2 regions of the Phyllobacterium sp. LjRoot231 genome follow, and region 1 is predicted to be linked to the other one. Evidence: predicted binding sites of a transcription regulator. Region 1 holds the regulator's gene; the other holds the start of a gene.
What was found. The regulator LexA, encoded in region 1, represses DNA repair genes until DNA is damaged. The targets are predictions, from matches to a motif close to TGTTCNNNNTGTGTTCNG.

Region 1 (11,984 bases):
TGCAGACAAGGCAATGGTCCTCCAGGATATCCGTCTTCTGCAGAAGACCGGCGGCAAATCCGGTGAATGGTCGGCCATAGCGAGCGAGAACTAGAATGTCAGGACTTCTTCCGGTTGACGAGGCACTAAGGCGTATTCTCGCCAGTGCACAAACGGTCGAACCCGAAACTATTCCGCTTGCCGCCGCCGGTGGTCGTGTTCTCGCTGCTGATCTTCATGCCAAACGGCAGCAGCCCCCCTTTGCAGCCTCCGCTATGGACGGATACGCCGTACAAGCTGCTGACGTGGCGAGCGTTCCGGTCACGTTGAAACTGATAGGTCAGTCGGCAGCAGGCCATGCATTTTCCGGTACTATGAATGCGGGTGAGGCCGTCCGCATTTTTACGGGCGCACCGGTTCCCGAAGGCGCGGACAGTGTTGTCATCCAGGAAAACACGATTCCGGGAGATCGCCAGGTCGAGATCACCGAAACCGTCACGTTCGGCAGGAATATCCGCAAAGCCGGTCTGGACTTCGAACAAGGCGATCTGCTGCTGGAGACGGGACGGGTTCTTGACCCGGCTGCGCTTGCCCTCGCCGCTGCGGCCGATCACCCTACTCTCGAAGTGTTTCGGCTGCCTCGCGTGGCAATTCTCGCGACTGGCGACGAACTGGTTACGCCCGGTGAGAGTTATCGACCGGACCAGATCATCGCTTCCAACAGTTATGGACTCGCTGAGATCGTACGGCAGGCTGGGGGCGTGCCGATTGATCTTGGGATAGCCGAGGATCGGCTCGAAGCCTTGAGCGATGCGCTCGATCAGGCTGTGGCGGCCAAAGCCGATATTCTGGTTACGCTTGGCGGTGCTTCGGTCGGCGATCATGACCTCGTTCAGCCGGCACTCGCTGCCAAGGGCATGGAACTCGATTTCTGGAAGATCGCGCTACGTCCGGGCAAGCCGTTGATGTTTGGCCGCCTGCAGGACATGAAAATCCTTGGCCTGCCCGGCAATCCGGTATCAAGCCTGATTTGCGCGCATATATTTCTGATCCCGCTGATCCACGCCATGCTGGGCTTGCCCCATGCGCCGGATCTGCGATCGGCAGTCCTTGGAACCGACATGGGCACCAATGACCAGCGTCAGGATTATATCCGCGCCCGCATTACCAAAGGCGCGGACGGACAACTGATTGCGACCCCGTTCGCTGTGCAGGACTCGTCCATGCTGAAGTTTCTGGCGGATGCCAACGGCCTGATCGTCCGTGAACCGCATGCGCCCGCCATCAAGGCGGGAGCGGCATGCAGCGTTATGATGCTACGCTGACCCTTCCAGCCGGTGCTCCTTGCGGTCGACCTCTGTGACGGTGGCGAGGTCGATTGCCTTCTGCAATTTGGCCGCGTGACGGAATGACGGCTCCAGCGTCCGGCCCTGCCCCACGGCTTCGACAAAGCGCTGGTAATTGGTCGGCACCGGCTCGACATCGATTTCCTTCCAGGTCGCCGTCTCGATATCGTCGCCAAGACAAACGAAAAGCTTCGATCCATCATGGCGATGCTGGATCTCGAACGAGCCCTTGTCACCATAGACACGCAAACGCAGTTCATTCACATGCCCGGTGGCCCAGCGGCTTGAATGTACAACGCCCAAGGCACCGTTGGTGAAGCTCACCGTCATGGTGAAACTGTCGTTCGCATCGAGTTGATACTCGCCGATCCTGTTGCCGTCTGCTTTGTCAAAAGCTTTCAGACGGCAGAAAACCTCGTCGATTTCCGTGTCGGTGGCATAGACGACAAAATCGAGAATATGGACGCCGACATCGCCGAGGGTTCCGTTGGATCCGTGCTGTTTCGACAAGCGCCACAGCCATTGGCTTTCCGTGCGCCAATCGCCCCAGACTTTTGATACCAGCCAGCTTTGCAGGTAAGACGCCTCGACATGCCTGATCTTGCCAATCTGCCCGCTTGTCACCATCCGGCGGGCAGTTTGCAACTGTGCTACGTTGCGATAAGTCAGGTTGACCATGCCGACCAGATTGGCCTTTTCGGCGGTTTCGGCCATTTCCATGGCATCGTGAAAGTTCGTCGCCAGTGGCTTTTCGCAAAAGACATGCTTGCCGGCGGCAAGACACTTCATTGTTGTGGAATGATGGGCGCTGTCGGGTGTTACATTGGCGACAGCGTCAAACTCACCCCAGGCGAGCGCATCTTCAAGTGACGTAAACGCCCGCTCGAAAGAGTATTTATCTCGAAACGCCTCCGCCCTGCCCTTGTCGACGTCAACCGCACCGGCGAATGTGACACCTTCAATATCGATAAAGTTTCTGGCGTGGGCGCTCGCCATATGGCCAGTCCCCAGGATTAATAGACGCATCAACGAAAACCTTCCTCGCCGGACTCGTGCAAACTGCCGCCGCGTGCCGTGATCGGCTCCAAAGCTTTCTCAACCGGCACATTCGGCGCCTCCGTGATAGCCGGAAAACGCAGCGGATTATACGCCCAGTTCACCGCATTGCGCAGCACCAGTCCCACCGTTTCGTCATGATAAGTCGGATAGGTTTCATGTCCCGGGCGGAAGTAGAAAACATTCCCAGCACCTTTTCGATAGGTAAGCCCTGAGCGAAACACCTCGCCGCCCTGGAACCATGATACGAAAACAGTCTCCAGCGGTTCGGGTACCGAGAACGGTTCGCCGTACATTTCCTCATTTTCCAGCTCGAAAAATGCGGGCAAACCCTTAGCGATGGGATGGCCGGGATTGACGACCCAGAGGCGTTCCCGCTCACCCGCCTCCCGCCAGTTCAAAGCGCAGGGTGACCCCATCAATCTTTTGAAAATCTTCGAAAAGTGCCCCGAATGCAGGACGATCAGTCCCATGCCTTCCCATACCCGCTTGGCGACGCGCTCGACTATCTCGTCGGCAACATCGCCATGCGCGCGGTGCCCCCACCAGACAAGCACATCGGTCTCCTCCAGCACCTTGTCCGTCAGGCCGTGTTCCGACTCCTGCAGAGTGGTGGTTTTGATGCTGAGGTTGGTATCGCTCCTCAAAAGCTTGGCGATCTGGTTGTGCATGCCTTCCGGATAGATGTCGGCAACGGTTTTATTGATCTGTTCATGGACGTTCTCGCCCCAGATAAGCGTGCGAATTGCCATTGGACTTTCCTTGTCTCATGTTTGATGCGGAGATTTTGTCAATTTGCCGCCGGGCGGCCCGATTGGTCAAAACGGTGGATGTTGTTGTTAACGGGCGTAACGCAAAGCAGTTCCCCAGGTTGTTGATGGGCCGAGCCATCCTGCCGCACGACCAAGGGTTCCTTTGCACCGATATCGATATAGAGGAAGCTCTCAGATCCAAGGTTTTCCGCTAACAGAAGTTTGCCCTTCCACAGACCGTCCTTGTCCTTGATTTCCAAGTGTTCCGGACGCACACCCAATATATCGGTCTTGTAAGCGCCTGCGAATTCCGCGGTCAGGAAATTCATCTTGGGCGAGCCTATGAAACCGGCGACAAAGATCGATTCCGGCTTTTCATAAAGCTCCAATGGCGCCAATCCAGCGGCCCGCCGGTTATTCCGGCTAAATAACGGTCAAGTGCGTTTCTCGGCTCGCATACACCACATATTAATCCTTGTAGAACACAACTGGAACAGATAGTGTTTGTTCTGGTTTTGTTTTTCCGATTCCACGCAAAGGATCGCCGATGCTCACGCGTAAACAACATGAACTCCTGCTCTTCATCCACGAGCGTCTGAAGGAAACGGGCATACCGCCTTCATTCGACGAGATGAAGGATGCATTGGATCTTGCATCGAAATCCGGCATCCACCGGCTGATCACTGCGCTCGAAGAGCGCGGCTTCATTCGCCGGCTTGCAAACCGTGCACGAGCGCTGGAAGTTCTGCGCCTGCCCGACTCGATCGCTCCCGGCCTCAACGCCCAACGAAAATTCTCTCCGAGTGTCATTGAAGGAAGTCTTGGCCGGAATGTCGCTCCGCCGCGACAAACACGCCAATCCGACGACTCGAATGGTTCAACCGTGATCAATATCCCGGTCATGGGCCGCATCGCCGCTGGTGTGCCAATTTCCGCAATTCAGAACCAGACCCACATGATCGGCCTGCCCCCGGACATGATTGGTAGCGGCGAACACTACGCGCTCGAAGTCAAAGGCGATTCGATGATCGAGGCCGGGATTTTCGATGGCGATACCGTCGTGATCAAGCGCGGCGATACCGCTAATCCCGGCGAGATCGTTGTTGCGCTGGTTGATGATGAGGAGGCAACGCTCAAGCGCTTTCGTCGTAAAGGAGCATCGATTGCCCTCGAAGCGGCGAACCCGGCCTACGAGACACGCATTTTTGGTCCGGATCGCGTTCAGGTGCAGGGAAAGCTGGTCGGTCTTATACGACGATACTAGCAGTCAGCCGATTTTTCACAGGCTGCCGCCTCATCGCTATCAGCGTTCACACGTTTACGGGATTTGTAGTCCTCGATATTGCGGGCGGCGCGGGAGTAGGTCCGATAGGTGTTCCAAGGCCGGTCCGGCGGCCCAACGGCGTAGTTGATGCTGGCAGACCGGAGTCGTCGAAGGCGGGAATCGTTTGCTTCGGCAAGGACCACTTCTGGTGATTTATTCCTGGCGATTGTCGGGGGTAGCGGTTCGGGCGGTTTTAAAGTTATTTCCGCAGTTCCATGCAATGCCAAATCACGCTTGGTGAGCACCAGTGTGTTCTTGTCCCCGCAGATTGTCGGTGCGCCGGCAAAGGCCAGGATGACAATGTCCCCTTCCCCACAAGCCAATACGGTCTGCTTGCGATCGTCCGTATAGGCGATTATCAATCCGCCCGGCTCTCGTGCGGTACAAAGTTTTTCAACACATTCAAACTGCGTTTCTTTGGAAAGCGCACCAGCCTTCAGCGGCTTTACCACCTCGTTTATCCCATAGCCCTGCTGCCAATTGTTTAAACTGAATGCACTGCCGGCCGTGCGATTGATTGCGAGATCTCTGTCACCCGTGCGCAATGCGACCAGTTTTCCATCCTCCGAAACGATAATGCCGGGCTCTTGCGCTCGGAGCATGAACAACGCTGCGGTTGCGAGGACGGGTATACTACAGAGGCGCAGACGCGTTGAAAGAAACAGGAGCAAGATAAGACCAACGCTCATAAGGACCAACGTGCCCTGTGGCATCAGGCCAAGATTGCCGCTTGGAGAGCGCGAAGCGACCATTTTTGCAATAGCGATGACGATCTCGATCCCCTGTCCCATGACCGTAAAGGGTAGCCAATCCAGATCGAATGGCATGGCCAGCAAACCGAGCACTGCAAACGGCATGACAAACACTGAAATGACCGGAAGCGCGAGAGCATTGCCGACAAGCCCGAAGGGCGCGGTATTGTTGAAATGATAGGCCGCAAATATTGAGCTTGCGGTCCCGGCAACCACTGATGTCATGGCAATCGCACCGATATGGTTGATGGCCTTCAGCGGTAGAGCCAGAAGCAAATGATTGGACACACCTCTCCGGAAGGCGCGCCTGCCCTGCCGATGCGACCACCAGCTATAAAATGCGATCAAAGCGGCGGTTGCCGAGTACGACATCTGAAAGCTCGGTCCGAGAATTTCGTGCGGCGAGATGGCAATGGTAATCAACGCTGCAATGGCGAGGTTGCGCATCGATATCGCCGCCCGGTCGACGGTCATGGCTAAAAGCATGACCGCGAGCGTTACAAAACTGCGCTGGGCAGCAACATCGGAGCCTGAAAGCAACAAATAGAATGCGGAACCCATGAGGGCGATCACCGCCGAGAATTTCTTCACCGGAAACCGCGCCGAAAATCCGGGAAAGAACGCCATGATCGCGCGTAGCGAACCGATGATCGTTGCGGCTACCAGTGCCATGTGAAAACCGGAGATCGACAGGATATGCGAAAGTCCACTCAAGCGAAAAGCGTTGTTGGTGTCATCGCTGATGCCATCGCGCTGCCCTGTGATCAGCGACGCAGCGATGTCACCCGGTTCGCCTCTAATGTTGCGCAGGATGCGCTGGGTGAGTTGTTGCCTGATATTTGCGATCGCCATCAATGTCGTCGCAACTGGCCCTGTGTCCAAAGCCACAGGCACTGTTTCAAGCTTTCCCAGCAAAAATCCGCTGGCGCCGACGCCCCGGTAGTAGTTGTAGAAGGCGAAATCGTAATTGCCCGGACGCACTGGGCCTGATTGCGGCCGCAGATGGACGAGGCCGGCGAGACCGTCGCCAACCCTCAGGTCGCGAGGAACTGATCTGGCTGAAACGGTGATACGATCCGGTCCGTATTGCAGCGCCGGGCGTGCCGTCGAGATCACATCCATGGTGAGACGCCATCCACCCTTGGCATCTCTCGACATGGCCGTGACACGACCAGTCATCCGCGTCGTGACTTCCGATCCGAGCATTCGGGTCCCGGCCCGCATCGTTTCGACTTTGCCGAAAAGCATGCCCGCCACAAGTGCGGTTGCGAGTAAAAGAACAAGCCGGATCATGGGTCGCGCGTGGGCCAAGGCATGGCAGCCGATGAGAAGTGTCAGCCCCGAAAGGACGGCGCCGAGCCTCGGTTCAACAGCCGCATTGAAATAGAAAATCGCGCCGATTCCAGAGAAGACAGGTAAGAACAGAAACAGCGTGCCGCGATCGATTTCGCAGTTGAATGCCGTAGGGATTGCGAGCAGTGCTGATTGAAGTTGAGCTCGTGCAGAATTGCCAAGTCCCTGTAACCTGGCAGGCCAGCTTTCCTTCCCGATGACTAAATTGCCAGCCTGCGTTTGAGTCGCAATTTCATGGCCGCCGCTGTCGGGACGGAGAAAAAACAGCTGTTCGCTGGTTCTTGTTCTGGTGGCAGGACCTTCCATTTGCTTTCCGGTTCTGCCAATGCCCTTGCACAGCAGCGGTGCTATGCTACATGAACGCCAGATCAATTCGATTGGACGTTCGGCTAATACGCCGGGCACCTCCTGGAGACCTTATGTCATCTTCTGTCGTTACCCGTTTCGCACCTTCCCCAACCGGTTATCTGCATATCGGCGGCGCCCGTACGGCTTTGTTCAACTGGCTTTATGCAAAGCATACGGGCGGCAAGATGCTGCTGCGCATCGAGGACTCTGACCGCGAACGCTCGTCGGAAGCAGCCGTCACTGCCATTCTCGACGGTTTGACGTGGCTGGGTCTCGATTGGGATGGCGATGCCGTATCGCAATATGAGCGCGCGCCGCGCCACCGCGAAGTTGCGGAAGAGCTCGTTGCCAAGGGCAAAGCCTACTATTGTTATGCCTCTCAGGCAGAGCTTGAAGAGATGCGCGAGAAAGCCCGCGCAGAAGGCCGTCCACCACGTTACGATGGCCGCTGGCGAGATCGTGATCCCAAGGAAGCACCGGCAGGTGTCAAGCCGGTCATCCGCATCAAGGCTCCGCAGGAAGGTGAAACACTCGTTCGCGACCAGGTTCAGGGCGATGTCCGTTTCCCCAACAAGGATCTCGATGATTTCATCATTCTGCGCTCCGACGGCAATCCGACCTATATGCACGCCGTGGTGGTCGACGATCACGATATGGGTGTTACCCATATTATCCGTGGCGACGATCATTTGACCAATGCGGCGCGCCAGACAGTGATCTATAATGCGATGGGCTGGGATGTACCGGTCATGGGTCACATACCGCTCATTCACGGCGCAGATGGTGCTAAATTGTCGAAGCGGCATGGTGCGCTTGGTGTGGAGGCCTATCGTGCCATGGGCTATCTGCCTGCAGCGCTCCGCAATTATCTGGTTCGCCTCGGCTGGAGCCATGGCGACGACGAAATCATGTCCGATGAGCAGATGATCCAGTGGTTTGAAATCTCGGATATCAACCGAGGTGCATCGCGTTTCGATTTCCAGAAACTCGAGGCGATCAACGGGCATTACATGCGAATTTCCGACGATGCTGATTTGGTCAAGGCCATGATCGATATTCTGCCGGAAATTGAAGGTGGTACGGAGATTCTGTCGCGGCTGAACGACCAGACGAAAAAGCAGTTGCTTGCAGCGATGCCGGGTTTGAAGGAGCGCGCAAAGACACTTGTCGAACTCGCCGACAGCGCAAAATATCTCTTTGAACAGCGGCCGCTCCAGCTGGATGAAAAAGCTTCCGGCTTGCTCAACGAGGAAGGCCGGAGCATTCTTTCGGGCGTACTTCCGGAACTATCAGCGGTTACTGATTGGCGCGCTGAAACGCTTGATGCTGCGGTGCGGGTTCACGCCGAAAAAGCGGGTCTGAAGCTCGGGAAAATTGCGCAACCTTTGCGTGCTGCTTTGACCGGAAGAGCAACGTCTCCGGGTGTTTTCGATGTATTGGCGGTATTGGGAAGAGAAGAATCCCTGGGCCGCATAGAGGATCAGGTAAAAGGGCAATAGCACGCAAATTTGAGCGAATTTTTGCATTGCAACATCGTACCGTTCGAGTACGGTGTCGTGCCTGACAAGATAAAGATTATGGCCTCGAGCGAGGTAGGTGCTTTTGCGCTGGATCAGCGCAAGTTAAAGCAAGAAAGGAACGGCAATGTCTGAAAACAGCGTCAACATCGACCTGAATGGTCACGAATTCTCGTTACCCATTAAAAAGGGGACCATTGGGCCGGATGTCGTGGACATTGGGACATTATACAAGAATACCGGTGCCTTCACCTATGATCCCGGATTCACTTCCACAGCATCCTGCGAGTCGCAGATTACCTACATCGACGGCGATGAGGGGATCTTGCTGCATCGCGGTTACCCGATCGAACAACTGGCCGAACACGGCGATTTTCTCGAAGCTTGCTATCTTTTGCTCTACGGCGAATTGCCGACAAAGAGCCAGAAGGCGGACTTTGACTTCCGCGTAACGCGCCACACCATGGTGCACGAACAAATGTCGCGCTTTTTCAGCGGTTTCCGCCGCGATGCGCACCCGATGGCCGTCATGGTCGGCTGTGTCGGCGCCTTGTCGGCGTTCTATCACGACTCGACAGACATTTCCGATCCGCATCAGCGCATGGTCGCTTCGATCCGCATGATCGCGAAAATTCCGACCCTCGCCGCGATGGCATACAAATACCATATTGGCCAGCCCTTCGTTTATCCGAAGAACAACCTCGATTTCGCAACGAACTTCCTGCACATGTGCTTTGCTGTTCCATGTGAGGAGTACGTGCCAAATCCGGTTCTTGCACGCGCCATGGATCGCATATTCATCCTGCACGCGGATCACGAGCAGAACGCGTCCACGTCAACAGTTCGTCTTGCCGGTTCGTCGGGCGCTAATCCATTCGCTTGTATCGCCGCTGGCATTGCCTGCCTCTGGGGTCCTGCTCACGGCGGTGCCAATGAAGCAGCGCTGCAGATGCTCGGTGAAATCGGCACTGTCGATCGCATTCCCGAGTATATCAATCGCGCCAAGGACAAGAACGATCCGTTCCGCCTGATGGGCTTTGGTCATCGCGTCTACAAGAACTACGATCCGCGCGCCAAAATCATGCAGCAGACAACACGTGAAGTTCTCGCCGAACTCGGCATCAAGGATGATCCGCTGCTCGACGTTGCGATGGAACTCGAACGTATCGCGCTAACCGATGAATATTTCATCGAAAAGAAGCTTTACCCGAACGTCGATTTCTATTCCGGCATCACATTGAAGGCGCTCGGCTTCCCCACCACCATGTTCACCGTGCTGTTTGCCGTCGCGCGCACCGTCGGTTGGATCGCCCAGTGGAAAGAGATGATCGAAGATCCGCACCAGAAGATCGGCCGCCCACGCCAGCTTTATACAGGTGCGACGCCGCGCGATTATGTGAGCGTCGAAGACCGCAAATAGTCATTGATCCTATGACGAAAAAGGCGCCCATCTGGCGCCTTTTTTATTCGTCATTTCTGTTTGGCAAGTTCCAGCACTTTTTCTGCGGCAATCTCGCCGGCCGGCCGGTCTGTCTGCATCAATCGGGAAATCTTGTCAAAACTTTCCAGCTGTGCGCTGCGCCGAAGTCCCGGAACGACTAGTTGCTCGATCTGGCGCGCAAGCGATCCTGCCCGCACGAAGATGTTGAAGTACTCCGGCACAACCGGCTCGTCCGCAATGATGTTGGGAAGAGCCGCGCTCCAGATCGTAATGCGCGGAGCAAGAAATGTCCGCGCCAGCCAGTCCGGCTTGTAGGATAGAACCGTGGGAACACGAGCGAGCGCCAGTTCCAGCGACACCGTTCCGGACGCCGCGAGCGCAGCGTCCGCCTCGGCAAATGCTTTTAATCGTTCCGCTTCACCAACCACGATATGAGGTTGTACTTTCCAGCCTGCAGTCAATCGCCGGACGAGTGGCTCGACCCTCGGCAGGGTTGGCAGAATTACGTGGATGCGATTGCCGCGGCTTGCCAAAAGATCGACGGTCTCGCCAAATGGTTCGGCGAGACTGGTGATTTCGGAGCGGCGAGAACCCGGCAAGACGACAAGGTTCTTCTCTGCGCGATCACCCAGGCCGGCATCGCGCGCGCGATTTCGCTTCGCTGCCTCAAGTAGCGGCGCATGCGATACCAGCCTGTGCCCGACATAGGTCGCGGGCGGGCCATCCAGATCCTTCAGCGCCTGCACCTCAAACGGCAGGACCGCCAGCACATGGTCGACATAGGCGCGCATCGCCTTGGCACGTTCCGGCCGCCACGCCCAGACGGAAGGGCTGATGTAATTGATGATCGGGATCGAGGGATCAGCCGCCCTCACCTTGCGCGCAACGCGATGGGTAAAATCAGGGCTGTCGATGATCACGAGACAATCGGGTTTCGCCGCAACAATTGCCGTCGCGAGTTGCGATATACGCCGGATGAGTTGCGGCAGCTTCCGAACGATGGCGCTGAGGCCGACGAGCGCGATCTCATGCTGGTCGAACAGGCTGTTGAGCCCAAGTGCAGCGAGATGCTCGCCGCCGACACCGATCAGTGTCACCTCGCCTGCATATTGCCGGCGCAGCGCTTGAACCAAATCGGCGCCGAGCAGATCGCCGGACTCTTCGCCGGTGACGATGGCAAGGCGCAAGGGTCTTGTCGCGGCAGTCATCAGGAGGGTTCCTGTTCGAAGGTCTCGATGAATAGTCCCGCTTTGTCGGCGGCGGTAACGGTTTCCGCATAACCCAAAATCAACGTACGACGTGCCTCGATAGCAATGCCCTTGAGCCCCGCCTTGACAGCGTTCTCGACGGTGCTGACACCAATGGCCGGCAGATCCGCCCGTACTTCCTGTTGCGGCTTGGCGCATTTGACCAAAACACCACCCTTGCGATTGATACGCTTGGCCTGCCGCAGTTCCGCCACGCGCTGCAGCATCGCATCAGTACCTTCGACACCTTCAAGCGCCACGACACGCCTGCCAATGGCGATAGCCGCTTGGCCGATATCAAGCGATCCAATCATGATTGCAGCCTGACGTGCGGCATGCATGTTGGCGATGCTCTCCTGATCGGCCCGCTTGCGCGTTATCGTGCTCGGAGCCGGCGCCAGGATATCAGGTACGATCTCATGAGCGCCCAGAACGCGAAAACCATAGGATTCGATCGTCGCGATTACGGCTCGCAATAGACCGTCATCGCCCAGCCGGAACGCCCTCAGGAAACGATAGAGCGCAACGAGATTGCCGTTTCCGGGTCTCAATGCTGCGCGGAATTCCGGCCTGTGACGGATACCACCCGCGAGCACCACGTTTGAAATGCCCTCGGCCTTGAGGATTTTGACCAGACCGCCAAGCTCGACAATCGAAATCTCGGCGTGCTCACCCTCGTAAAGCTCGGGTTCCGCCTCGCCCTTGATTGCAACGATCAATGGATTGCCGCCGAGCTTCCGCAGGCTCTCGGCGACAGCGACAGGAAGCAGACCATTGCCGGCGACAATGGCCGTCCGTCCCGCAATGGGCGGGTGTATGGCAGTGGCTGGCGATGTTTTAGCTGTTGTCGTCACTGTCACTGATCTCGA
Region 2 (11,984 bases), 800 kb from region 1:
CGGGAGCGTTTCGACTCGTGTTTGGATAATCCGGTCTGAAACGAGGATGTGATCGATCGGCAGGCCAATCCAGCGCGCCGCACGCGCCAATGCGCCGTTAACGAGCCAGCTCGGGCGCAACCCTTCGGCTGAAGATGTCTTGCTCGCTTCGGTGATGTTTTTGAGCGTCTGACTCCAGGGAGTCGCATTGAAATCGCCGGCAATAATCATTGGACCTTGCAGCCGCTCTAAATAGGGCTCGATCGTCGCAACGTTTTCGGCCTGGCCATATGGCCACGGCCAATCGAGGTGGATTGCGGTTATAATGGCGCTGCGCCCGCCGAAATCTATGCGTGCGAGGCCGATCAGGCTGTCGACACATTGTGGCGTAGTTCCAAGCGCGAATGGACGGCGGGAGAGAATCGCAACGCCGCCAATGTGGCTTTGGTTGGGGCAGTAGAGATTATAGGGATAACGCGCCTCGATCGCTTTGAGTTTTGGACGCCAGGCCGTGGAAACTTCCTGCAAGGTGATGACATCGGGCGCTTCTTGGGCAATCAAACGAAGGACATCAGCCTGGTGGCGATTGTCATAGCGCAGGTTCAACTGCATCAATTTGTATTCCGGTTGAGCCGTTTCAGCCTCGGCGGAAGGTGCCGGGGAGGGAACAAGCACTGTACCAAGCGCGGTCAGTGCCAACACTATCGCCATCAGACCTTCACGCCACAATCCAAGAATAAGGGCTGGAATGGCCGATACGGCCATCAGCACCGCAAGATGCATGCGGAAATGCGCAAAGGAATCGAACAGCGGATGGGCCGCGCCGAAAAATCCCAATACCAGCGGTACTGAAAACACTACCGGTATCAATACGGCGGCAAGTCTCATCCACGATAGCTTGTTCTCTGTCGTCATGCTCCGCATTAAACCGCCAATTGCGACGCAATCAAGATGAGAGTTTCTGTAGCGGTGAGGACAACCCGCAGCGCCGTTCGCCCACCCTTTATGCAACCCTGCATTCGTTGTGGTCTGCGACAATTCCAGCCATGTGTGGAGGAGTTTTGGAGGCACAAGCGGCACGTACCGAGTGACCGGTACATCGGGGAAGATAGGCTGCTCCGATTCCGGCAAAGCCTTGCCTTTAAAACTTGGAGGTGAACTATGCGGTTTTTACCGTTTAGCGTCACACTGACAATGAAAAGAACCCGGATAAGCTGGTTGCTCAGCATCCGGGTTCGATTCAGCTAGTCAGCAAAACGAGGGGCGGGTGAAAGTCCGCTCCTCACTCCAATTTAGAATATAGCAGCTTTCCAACCAATTCCAAGCAACCTTGATTTCGACTTTAGAAGCATAAGCCGAACTGAACTCACAAGAGCTTTTTCAAGCCTCTCAAAAGGCGATCATGCTCGCCATCTGTGAGCAGTTCTTCAAGTTTGCTATGGGAACTCTTCCATATCGGCACGACTTCCGAAAGCAGGTGCATACCATCCGGCGTCAGTGCCATGAGGCGGCTGCGTTTGTCGGCAGGATCGACCACGACCGTCACAAGGCCACGGCGTTCCAGTGGCTTGAGGGCAGCGGTGAGTGTGGTTCGATCCATCGCGAGCAAGGAGGCCACCGAGCTCAGATTTGGCGGTGCTGGCCGGTTCAGCGACATCAGCAGCGAAAACTGCCCGTTGGTGAGATCATATGGCCGCAACGCTTCATCAAAGCGCCGGGCGAGGGCACGCGCCGCCCGTTGTACAGCGAGGCACAGGCACGTATCGCGAACATGGATCGTTGTTTCGTAAGGAACCGAAATCGGCTTTGACATGGCCTATATATGTTGATATCAACGTAATTGTCAATATTCAATCACAAGCCATCTATATAGTCCGGTGCATCATGAGAAGGAGGAGCCATCATGTCCAATTCCGGTAACTTTGTTTGGTACGAGCTGATGACCAGCGACGCAAAAGCCGCGGAAGGCTTCTATAACAACGCAATTGGCTGGGGCGCCCAAGACGCCGGCAACCCGATGATGAAATACACCTTGCTGAAAGTCGGTGAAGCCCCTGTTGCTGGCATGATGACGACACCAGAGGGCTGCAACACTGGCGTCGAATCGATGTGGTCCGGCTATATCGCGGTCGATGATGTCGATCAGTTCGCATCGCGGGTAAAGAGTGGGGGAGGCAAGATAACGGTTGAGCCGCAGGATATCCCGGAAGTCGGGAGGTTTGCGGTCGCCGCCGACCCGCAAGGGGCGCCTTTCACCCTGTTCAAGCCGTCGATGCAAGAGCGCGGCGACTATCCCAAACCACCCACGCAAGGCACGGTTGGCTGGCACGAATTGCAATCGACCGACTGGGAAAAGGCCTTTACCTTCTATTCCGGCCTGTTCGGCTGGACCAAAGGTGAAGCGATGGATATGGGGCCGATGGGCACCTATCAGATTATAGAGCGCGACGGTCAAATGTTTGGCGCGATGATGAACAGGTCAGAACCGTCAGCGCCTGTAATGTGGCGCTATTACTTCTGCGTGGACGATATCACTGCAGCGGAAGGCCGCGTCAAGGACAAGGGTGGACAGGTGCTCTTTGGCCCGATGGAAGTTCCCGGTGGTCAGTGGATTTTACATGGTAACGATCCGCAAGGCGTATGGTTCGCGCTGTTGGGTCCCAAGGGCTGATCGTCTACTGAAATGCCATCTCGAAGAAACTGCGCAACTTTCTGGAGTGCAGTTTCTCCGGAGGCATTTCAGCCAGCTTCTCCAAGGCGCGGATACCAATCTGCAGGTGCTGGGCCACCTGGCGTTTGTAAAACTCCGTCGCCATGCCCGGCAGTTTCAATTCGCCGTGCAGCGGCTTGTCTGAAACGCAAAGCAGCGTTCCGTAAGGCACGCGAAAGCGAAAACCATTCGCCGCGATCGTCGCCGATTCCATGTCGAGCGCGATCGCGCGCGACTGCGACAGCCGTTTGACGGGGCCGCGCTGGTCGCGTAGCTCCCAATTACGGTTGTCGATCGTTGCCACGGTGCCCGTACGCATGATGCGCTTCAGATCATACCCTTCGAGCCCGGTGATTTCCGCAACTGCTTGTTCAAGTGCGACCTGCACTTCGGCAAGTGCCGGGATAGGCACCCAGACCGGCAGATCGTCATCCAGCACGTGATCTTCGCGCACATAGGCATGGGCAAGGACATAATCGCCGAGCGCCTGTGTGTTGCGCAGGCCAGCACAATGGCCGAGCATCAGCCATGCGTGCGGGCGTAGGACCGCGATATGATCGGTGATCGTCTTGGCGTTGGAAGGGCCGACGCCGATATTGACCATCGTGATTCCGGAACCATTGCTGCGTGCAAGGTGGTAGGCGGGCATTTGCGGCAACCGGCCCACGGGCACGCCGGATGTCGGTGCGTCATGGCCGGCTTCGGTGATAAGGTTGCCGGGCTCGATGAAACGCTCGTAGCTGCTACCGCCTTCTGCCATCAGTCCGCGTGCCAATGCGCAAAATTCGTCGATATAGAACTGGTAGTTGGTGAACAGCACATAGTTCTGGAAATGCATCGGCCGCGTCGCCGTATAATGCGACAGCCGGTGCAAGGAATAATCGACACGCTGCGCGGTAAAGGGCGACAGCGGCATGATGCTGTCGAGATCGTCGGTTTCGTATTCGCCGTTGACGATGCGGTCATCGGTGGCGGCGAGATCCGGCACATCGAACAGATCGCGTAAGGGACGGGTAAACGCGTCCGCCACCGAGGACTCGACATGGGTACCTTCGAGGAAGGCAAAGTGGATGGGGATGGGCGTTGTCGATTCCTGCACTGTAACAGGGCCGCCATGGTTGCGGATCAGCAACCTTATCTGTTCCTCGAGATAATTATCGAATAGATCCGGCCGTGTGATAGTCGCCGCATATTGACCGGGCGCTGACACGTGGCCGAAGGCCAAGCGTGAATCAATCTGCGCGTAGCTCGATGTCGAAAGACGCACTTCCGGATAAAATGCGCGGAAATGTATCGTATCCCTGGCTTCGCCCCTTGCGACTTTATCGAAGGCATCGCGCAAAAATTGCGTATTGCGCTCATAAAGCGCGCTCAACGCCTGAACGGCTGCCTTGGCATCTGTGAATTCTCGCGGGTCGACATGGCTGGGCATGCTGATGGCCGCGGGTTTCTTGGTTCCGATTCTTTTGTCCATACCCCAATATAGTAACATCGCATGACACTTGAAAAGCAGTGTCTCAAACTCTCTGCAGGCTGACGAGGAGAACAAGCCCTATACTGCCATTGGAAGGGTTCCGTCCCTCATAGCTTGCGGCAAAGGCCAACACAGGACCGACGAGAATAGCCGAGAAAATCAGCGCACGCAGAAAAAGCAGCGATAGATTTGCTGTTGATTGTATCATGATCTCATCACTCCTTGTCCCGATGCCGCTCTGCGTTGTTGATTTCGAGACAATGGCGTAACCGGGCTGAACGAAAGCTGATGCGTTCATTCATCGTCCGTTCAAACAGAAGGGTGATTTCTTGCATTGCACTTGTGATCGGCAATCAGAACCCTATGTTCTGCCACGACATTCCCCCGCTCTCCCGGAGACTGAGATGACGACACAGACCAAGCCGATCGAACTCTATTATTGGCCCACGCCCAATGGCTGGAAAATCTCCATCATGCTTGAGGAGCTGGGCGTTCCTTATGATTTGAAGCTGATCAATATCGGCAAGGGCGATCAATTCGAACCGTCGTTTCTGAATATCGCTCCCAACAACCGCATGCCTGCTATCGTCGATCCGGAGGGTCCGGACGGAAAGCTGATTTCCGTATTCGAATCCGGCGCGATCCTGCAATATCTCGGCCGCAAGTTCGGCAAGTTTTATCCGCAGGACGAGCGTACGCGCGTTCAAGTCGAGGAATGGCTGTTCTGGCAGGTCGGCGGCCTCGGACCGATGGCAGGTCAGGCCCACCACTTCCGTCAGTATGCGCCGGAAAAGATCGAATATGGCATCAACCGTTATACGAACGAGGTCAATCGTCTCTACGGCGTGATGAACCGCCGCCTCGAAGGCCGGGATTACCTGGCAGGAGACTATACGATCGCCGACATGGCTTCCTACGGCTGGACGATTTCCCATGCCAACCAGGGCCAGGATTTGAACGATTTTCCCAATCTGAAGCGCTGGTTTGAAGCAATTGGAGCCCGTCCGGCCGTGCAGCGCGGCGTAGAAGTGGGTAAGGCTGAACGCCGCAGTATTGCCGACGATGAAGAAGCAAAGAAAATTCTTTTCGGTCAAAAAGCGCGTTAGTCTGGACGGCGATAAGGGCAGAGAAATCCCCGACTTTAAAACCAAAAGGCAGCCATGGAGGGACTACCATGACTGCCTGTCTTTGCCCGTGACCAGCGAAGGATCTGTCCGGGCGCCTTGGTCCTGTATTGCTCAGCCCAAGTGGGGCAACGTATCAAGAACAAAAACAACACGAAGCTATTCTTATTCTTGGCCTCCCAGAATTTCATCCAGACTTTGTATGCAGGGAGGGATGCACACAAACGATGGGTTACCTCACTAGATCAACAACACAGGATAAAAAAGTTTCAATATTCGACATTTCGAAACAACTTCACGCTGAAAGCTGATAAATACGAGAAAGAGTGCATTCCCGCAATTATACCCTAGTCTAAATCGATTAAATCCATGAAAATTGAGGGCCTCGGAACAACCACTGGTATTATGCCAATTCTTCACAAATGGCGGACTTCAGCAGGTGCCTGTTCCCAAAGATCATGTTTTCCATCTTGATATTCAATCGGCGCGTTCACTAGCTCTTCGGGCATCAAATCGTCCAGGCAGGCAAGGTTTATCGCATAGAACGCACCCATATCCGCTGACGCACCGCGGCCGAAGGGTTTAACGCCGCATGTTCGGCAGAAGAAATGTACGATTGTCCGGCTTCCAAACTGGTATTCAGTCAAATAATCTTTGCCGGCGGTCAACCGAAGAGCATTTTCGCCAATAAACGCTTTCCAGAAGCGGGTTTTTGCGCACGACGAGCAGTTACATTTGCTTGTGCCCTGATCGAGATCGATATCCGCCTCGAAGCGGACAGCGCCGCAATGGCAGCTTCCGTGATATGTTTTTTTCATCTGGTCCTCCGATGTTGCGGCGGCATCATGTTGAGCAGAAGCCCTTTCAGAACCTCAAGTTCCCGACTTTGCCATCTGTTGAAGCGGCTCGACATAGGCCTCGAGACGTTCCAGGCACTCAGTCCAGCCACCGCGGTGTGAATCGCGCTCTCCGACAGAGTCGAACGGAGCCTGATGGAAAACGAGCCTTGTCTGGTCACCATAGGCAGTGAACGTAACCACGATCTGGGTTTCGATGCCCCGTTTGCCATCAGCGTCTTCCCAGGCAAAAATGAAGGCGATGCGCTCGGGCTCGATGATTTCCGTATAGTGACCGACCATCCATGCCGTTTCGCCATCAGGTGACCGTATGGCACCACGATAGGCTCCGCCGGGCCTGAAATCCATTTTGAAGCCCGGGCAGGTGAAGTCCTTGGGTCCCCACCAACGCATAATGAGTTCAGGCTTTGTCCAGGCTTTGAACACAAGCGCCTGTGGCGCATTCAAAAGCCGCGTAATGGTCAGTTCGTGGTCTGCATCCTGTTGTGTTCTTGCATTCACGGTTCGGTTCCTCCGGGCTTCTTGTATAACTTTTCAGTTAAATAACCTTTTGGTTTAATAAAGGTTGCGATCACAAACGTCAAGTTTGCTGGCAGCTCTTTTTTGGCCACAAATTTTCCTTGGAAATTGCCATATCGGACATCAGCTTGTGCCAAGCGAGAATCCTCGCTGTTTGATTTGTCGGAGATGGAGATGAGAAATGGGTGGTCGTATCACGCGCCGCGGGGCACTGATTGGTTCAATGCTGGCAATGCCGGCGCTGGCCTTGTCGCAGAGGTCAATACAGGCTGCACCAGCGAGCCGGGTGGACCTCGCCGGCGCGTTCAAGGCATTCGAGCAGGAAACAGGTGCACGCCTTGGAGTTTCGGCTCACGATACCGGCAGCGATAATCGCATCGAGTATCGCCAGCATGAGCGCTTTGCCATGTGCAGCACATTCAAGTTTCTTGCCGCCGCGGCCGTACTCGCGCGTGTTGATCGTAAGCAGGAGCAACTGGACCGGGTTGTCACCTACAAGAAGGACGATCTTGTTCCCAATTCACCGGTGACCGAAAAGCATGTCGGTAAGGGTATGTCCCTCGAAGCGATCTGTGAGGCCGCTATCACGATGAGCGATAACACGGCCGGCAATCTCATTCTCGACAGTCTTGGCGGACCCAGGGGACTGACGAAATATGCGCGCGGCCTTGGCGATGCGACGTTCCGGCTGGACAGGCGCGAAACTGAACTCAACGAGGCGAAGCCTGGCGATGACCGCGATACGATCACGCCGTCAGCTATCCTGAAGGATCTGCAGAAAACAGCCCTCGGCGACGCACTGTCCAAATCGTCACGCGACCAGCTGACGGAATGGTTGCTCGGCAACAAGACCGGAGACAAACGCTTGCGCGCGGGCCTGCCGAAGGACTGGAGCGTTGGTGACAAAACGGGAACCAGCGACAGCGGCATGGCTAACGACATTGCCGTCATCTGGCCACCAAACCGCAAGCCCATCCTGCTCGCCGTCTATCTATATGACCCGAAGGGCACGCCCGACAGCCGCAATGACATTCACAAGAAGGTCGCGAGCCTGGTCGCCGAGAATATCTGAAGGCAAGGATTCAAGAGGACAACCCACCAAGGATCGCGGGGCATTTAATTCAACCCTGCGTTTGTTGCTGACGAAGGCAAAGAACGTCATTCGTTGATTGTCTTGTGGGTGAAGCAGAAAGCACCGAGCCAGCCGGTGCATTGAGGAGGATAGGCCACCTCAACCATTGGCAAAGGCCTTGCCTATGAGATTTGGAGGTGCGCTATGCGGTATATACCGTTTAGGGTCACCCTAGAACTGAAAAGAACCCGGACCGGCTGGACAATGTCTGTCCGGGTTCACTTTTCAGTAACCTAGGAAAAGGGAGGCGGGTGAGAACCTGCCTCCTGCTCCAGGGACAAGATAGCATTTTTCGTCACATTGCCAAGGATCATTTCCCGTAATCGTGATTGCAACGACTAGTTACTGCCGGGTCAGGCTTTCGCTCTTGCAGATCAGACCGCCCATCACGCATCCGGAGAGCGACAGCTTATTTCCGCTGGCAGTCGCTTTGCCATTGTAGGTCTTGCCCTCATCGAGCACGTTGACCGTGCCCTTATAGGACCCATCCTTGCCGGACATCGAACCAATCGATTTGCCTTTGTACTCTCCAGTCAACACAGTGCCGCAATAGGAATCGTCGCCGCACGAAGAAAATTGAATGATCGTTCCGCTCGGCCGCTTCCAGGAGCCGACAATAGGCTCCTCCGCGAGGGCAGGGCCCGCTATGAGGACAAAACCAGTGCAGGCCAACAGTAATTTGCGTTTCATACTTTCCTCCCGAATGTATCGAATGAACATCGCCTCATTTCTCATAATCTTACGCAAACGTAAACGTAATTCAAGCGATCGATGAAGAAAGATGTGTCGCTGGCAATGGCGCGGAATCCTGGCCTTCGCGGCCCTGCTGTGGCAGAGAGCTAGAGCAAGTTTTGTCCACACGGAGTCGTTCTGCCGGAGGGAATTCTGGGACAAGGTCGAGGGGTTTGGCAAGGCCGATGTGGTTCATCGGTCGTAGTCGAAGCCCGAAGGATTTGGCCCGAATTCACCTGGCCCACTGGTCGAACCGCATTTCTCTCGAAATGCGGATAATTCGACCAGCGGGTTTAACAGCTTGTTGGTTTGCCAAAGCAAACCAACGGCTGGGTTTCCGGCTGGCGGCCACCCACTTTGTCAGGCGGCTTCGTCCGATGGATAAACATCGGCCTCGCCACCCTCCTGGTGGATTGTCTCGCCATCCGAGAAACAGAACTGGCTTCGTGTAGACAAAACTTGCTCTAGACAAGTCGCCGCCCGATAAACCAGTTCTTTGGTTAGCAAAGACTTGAAATGTCTGCCCAGCATTTTAGGCGAATTTTTGACAAATGCCCGCAATTGCTGGGGCGTTATATTTAATGAATTCCGAAATTTACGAGTTGTTTTTGTTTTGTTTGGGCTCGGTTAATCATGCCCTTTAACAGCAATTTCAAGCCTATGCTGCATTCTCGAAAGCATCGAAAGAGCACGCCAAACAACAAAACAGGCGGTTCTCAGAAGTCTAACAGGGCTTTCGTCAAGTAACGGTTTGGGTTCAACAAGGGATTTGGTAAAATGGCACGCTTTGATCTTCAGCATATCGATAGTGGACATGCCGGTGGCTCGGCGCATACAGATATTCTCTTCGAAATGGGCATCATGTACGCAACCGGCCGCGACTGCGCCGTCGACCTTGTGGCAGCCCATAAGTGGTTCAACATCGCCGCCATCAAGGGGTGCGATCGGGCAGCCGAACTGCGGGCAGAACTCGCTCAGTCAATGTCGAAGCCCGATATCGCTGCGGCTCTGCGTGCTGCGCGCGAATGGATGACGTCTCACTAGATATCACTTGGCGACAGCGGCGTTCAGTCGCTCGCTGCATTCAAATTCCATATTGTGAATGCAATCACAACGGGATATCCTGCTTAACTACAACCAAGAGTATGGAACCTTTCAGCCCTGGTTGCAGGGCATGAATAGGGTGCTGCTGTAAGAAAGGATAGCTTACGAGCATGGCAGATGATCTTCCAAGTCGAATTTTGATGTCATGAAGGCAATGGACGGCATCGATCGGCACCAGGAAGAAATTAGTTAAACTGTTGTATAATTTGACGGTGGTAAGCTTGGCCTACCGCCGCGATATGAATTTCCTTGATGGAATTTCGATAAATTTATTCTTCAAAAGAGAAAGAAATTTATAGTCAGGATAATATTCTACTTGGGTAAATTTAAGGGTTTGCGAACAGAAAGATATCCGTTAAGTAAACGATCAGTGAGTGCGTGTGATTCTTGATGAAGACGGGAAAACGATGCTGGACGATCTTGAAGGATTGTTATCCAGATTAACGGATGCTCAAAAACAGCTGATATTATTGTCTGCCAAGTCAAAAGCATTCCCGGATAACAATACGTTGAACAAAGTTGCCACTTTAGCTCTCAACATTTCTGCGGTGGAAGCGCTTATCGCCGATGAACAAAGCCGGAAATCAAGACCGGCGAATGCGAACGACTGAGAGCTGAACTCCAGCCGCGGTTCAGCTGGAGCCCATTGCGTGGGTTGGTCAGACGCTTGCCGGTCCGACGCGTGTCGCTTCGAACAGGAACCAGTGCCTGCGTTCCGACTCATCTATGAAGTTCTCGATGATACCTGTCGTGGCGCTGTCACGATGCTCGCTGCATAGCTCGTGAACCTGTCGCAGATAGCCGATATAGCTCTTGGTATCGTCACGAAGCTCGGCCAGCATATCCTGCGGCGTAACGAAGTTTGCATCATTATCGGGGATACGCTGCTGCGCGGAAATCTGCCCGATCGACTTCAGTGTCATACCGCCGATCTTGCGCACTCGCTCTGCCAGAACATCGGTCATCGCAAAAATTTGCTCCGCCTGCTCGTCCAGCAGCAGATGGAAGTCGCGAAAGTGCGGGCCGCTCATATGCCAATGAAAATTTTTGGTCTTCATGTAGAGCGCGAATGTATCGGCGAGAAGAGCATTCACTGCTCCAGCAATATCGCGCACTGCGTTGCCGCCTAGGTCGCTAGGTGTGGCGGTTGGTGCACGCTTGATTGTCTTCAGGGATTTTGTGGCCATGGATCGATCTCCTCGAAAGTGACGGGAACTCGTGGATTGGGCGCCCGGCGTGGACGCAGACTAGTTTCTACCACGTGTCATCCGGCATTTCTGCCTCAATTCTTGGTTGTATCGGCAGGTGCTTCCTCAAACCGCACCAGTGGTGAATTTTCCTTCACCTGCGAACTCTCGGATACGATCTCGGCAACCTTGCCATCGTGCGGCGCGGTGATCGAGTGCTCCATTTTCATCGCCTCGAGCACCAGCAATATCTGGCCCTTTTTAACCAGATCACCGACGGCTACCCGTACGGATTTCACCACGCCCGGCATCGGAGCGGTGAGCCGGTCACCCGCGCTGCCTGCCTGTTCAGCGAGCAAAAAGGGATCGGCCATGCTGAACGTCGTTGCTGTTCCGCTGGCGAGGACGGCTACGCCATGCGGTATAGCCACGGTTTTCGCCAGCAAATTGATGCCCTTACCGGTGATGTGCCAGCTTGGCGGTTCATGCCGCACGCGCAGTTCGACCGTGGTGCCTAGTCCGGAAATCGCATAGCGCTCGTCTCCAAGCACGGAGACACCAAACCGGGCGATTTGTCCGGCCTCCTCAAGCATGACAGGATAAGCCAGCCTGTTATGATGACTGTAGCCGCGCAACGCAGTCCACGGATCGCCGAGGACGGGCCGTTTAAGAAGGCCGCTGGCAGAGAGGATAGCCAGCTCCTTCGCACCTGCTGGCGTCGCGACGGGAACGATCAATCCTGCAAGATCGCGGTCGATCAATCCTGTATCGACGTCACCGGCAGAAAAACCCCGATGACGGATCAACGCTGCCAGAAAAGGTGTGTTGGTGGTTGTTCCGGCAATCTCTGTCTGGTTCAGGGCGCTTTCCATTGCGGCAAGCGCGGACGAGCGGTCAGTGCCATGCACCACAAGCTTGGCGATCATCGGATCGTAGTAGGGCGAAATCGTATCACCGGCCCGAACGCCGGTTTCGACGCGAACCTCGCCGTCCTTCACCACGCTGGGAAACGCCAGATGGTGCAACGTACCGATGGCTGGCAGGAAACTTTTTGCCGGGTCTTCCGCATAGAGCCGTGCCTCGATGGCATGGCCGTTCAGCGGGATTTGCTTTTGGGCGAGTGGCAGCTTTTCGCCAGCAGCCACTCGCAATTGCCATTCCACCAG

Region 2: ACSQ3H_RS19525 (sel1 repeat family protein) is a predicted target of LexA. The motif match lies at 9,131-9,148, and genes of this name have one in related genera.

Annotation. Positions count from the first base shown of each region.
Region 1 covers NZ_CAXUQT020000001.1:3,103,325-3,115,308, reverse strand. The annotation lists gene moaC (cyclic pyranopterin monophosphate synthase MoaC) at 1-94, shown strand, start outside; gene ACSQ3H_RS15345 (molybdopterin molybdotransferase MoeA) at 96-1,304, shown strand; gene ACSQ3H_RS15340 (Gfo/Idh/MocA family protein) at 1,296-2,351, opposite strand; gene ACSQ3H_RS15335 (ThuA domain-containing protein) at 2,351-3,133, opposite strand; gene ACSQ3H_RS15330 (TOBE domain-containing protein) at 3,172-3,522, opposite strand; gene lexA (transcriptional repressor LexA) at 3,681-4,397, shown strand; gene ACSQ3H_RS15320 (ComEC/Rec2 family competence protein) at 4,394-6,868, opposite strand; gene gltX (glutamate--tRNA ligase) at 6,982-8,409, shown strand; gene gltA (citrate synthase) at 8,555-9,847, shown strand; gene lpxB (lipid-A-disaccharide synthase) at 9,898-11,076, opposite strand; gene ACSQ3H_RS15300 (LpxI family protein) at 11,076-11,969, opposite strand; gene lpxA (acyl-ACP--UDP-N-acetylglucosamine O-acyltransferase) at 11,953-11,984, opposite strand, start outside.
Region 2 covers NZ_CAXUQT020000001.1:3,903,572-3,915,555, reverse strand. The annotation lists gene ACSQ3H_RS19580 (endonuclease/exonuclease/phosphatase family protein) at 1-894, opposite strand, end outside; gene ACSQ3H_RS19575 (MarR family winged helix-turn-helix transcriptional regulator) at 1,346-1,792, opposite strand; gene ACSQ3H_RS19570 (VOC family protein) at 1,883-2,650, shown strand; gene ACSQ3H_RS19565 (AMP nucleosidase) at 2,655-4,121, opposite strand; gene ACSQ3H_RS19560 (hypothetical protein) at 4,207-4,461, opposite strand; gene ACSQ3H_RS19555 (glutathione S-transferase N-terminal domain-containing protein) at 4,568-5,269, shown strand; gene ACSQ3H_RS19550 (GFA family protein) at 5,704-6,105, opposite strand; gene ACSQ3H_RS19545 (SRPBCC family protein) at 6,160-6,645, opposite strand; gene ACSQ3H_RS19540 (hypothetical protein) at 6,642-6,800, opposite strand; gene bla (class A beta-lactamase) at 6,845-7,735, shown strand; gene ACSQ3H_RS19530 (DUF2147 domain-containing protein) at 8,138-8,485, opposite strand; gene ACSQ3H_RS19525 (sel1 repeat family protein) at 9,305-9,571, shown strand; gene ACSQ3H_RS19520 (hypothetical protein) at 10,006-10,242, shown strand; gene ACSQ3H_RS19515 (Dps family protein) at 10,291-10,818, opposite strand; gene ACSQ3H_RS19510 (acetyl-CoA carboxylase biotin carboxylase subunit) at 10,914-11,984, opposite strand, start outside.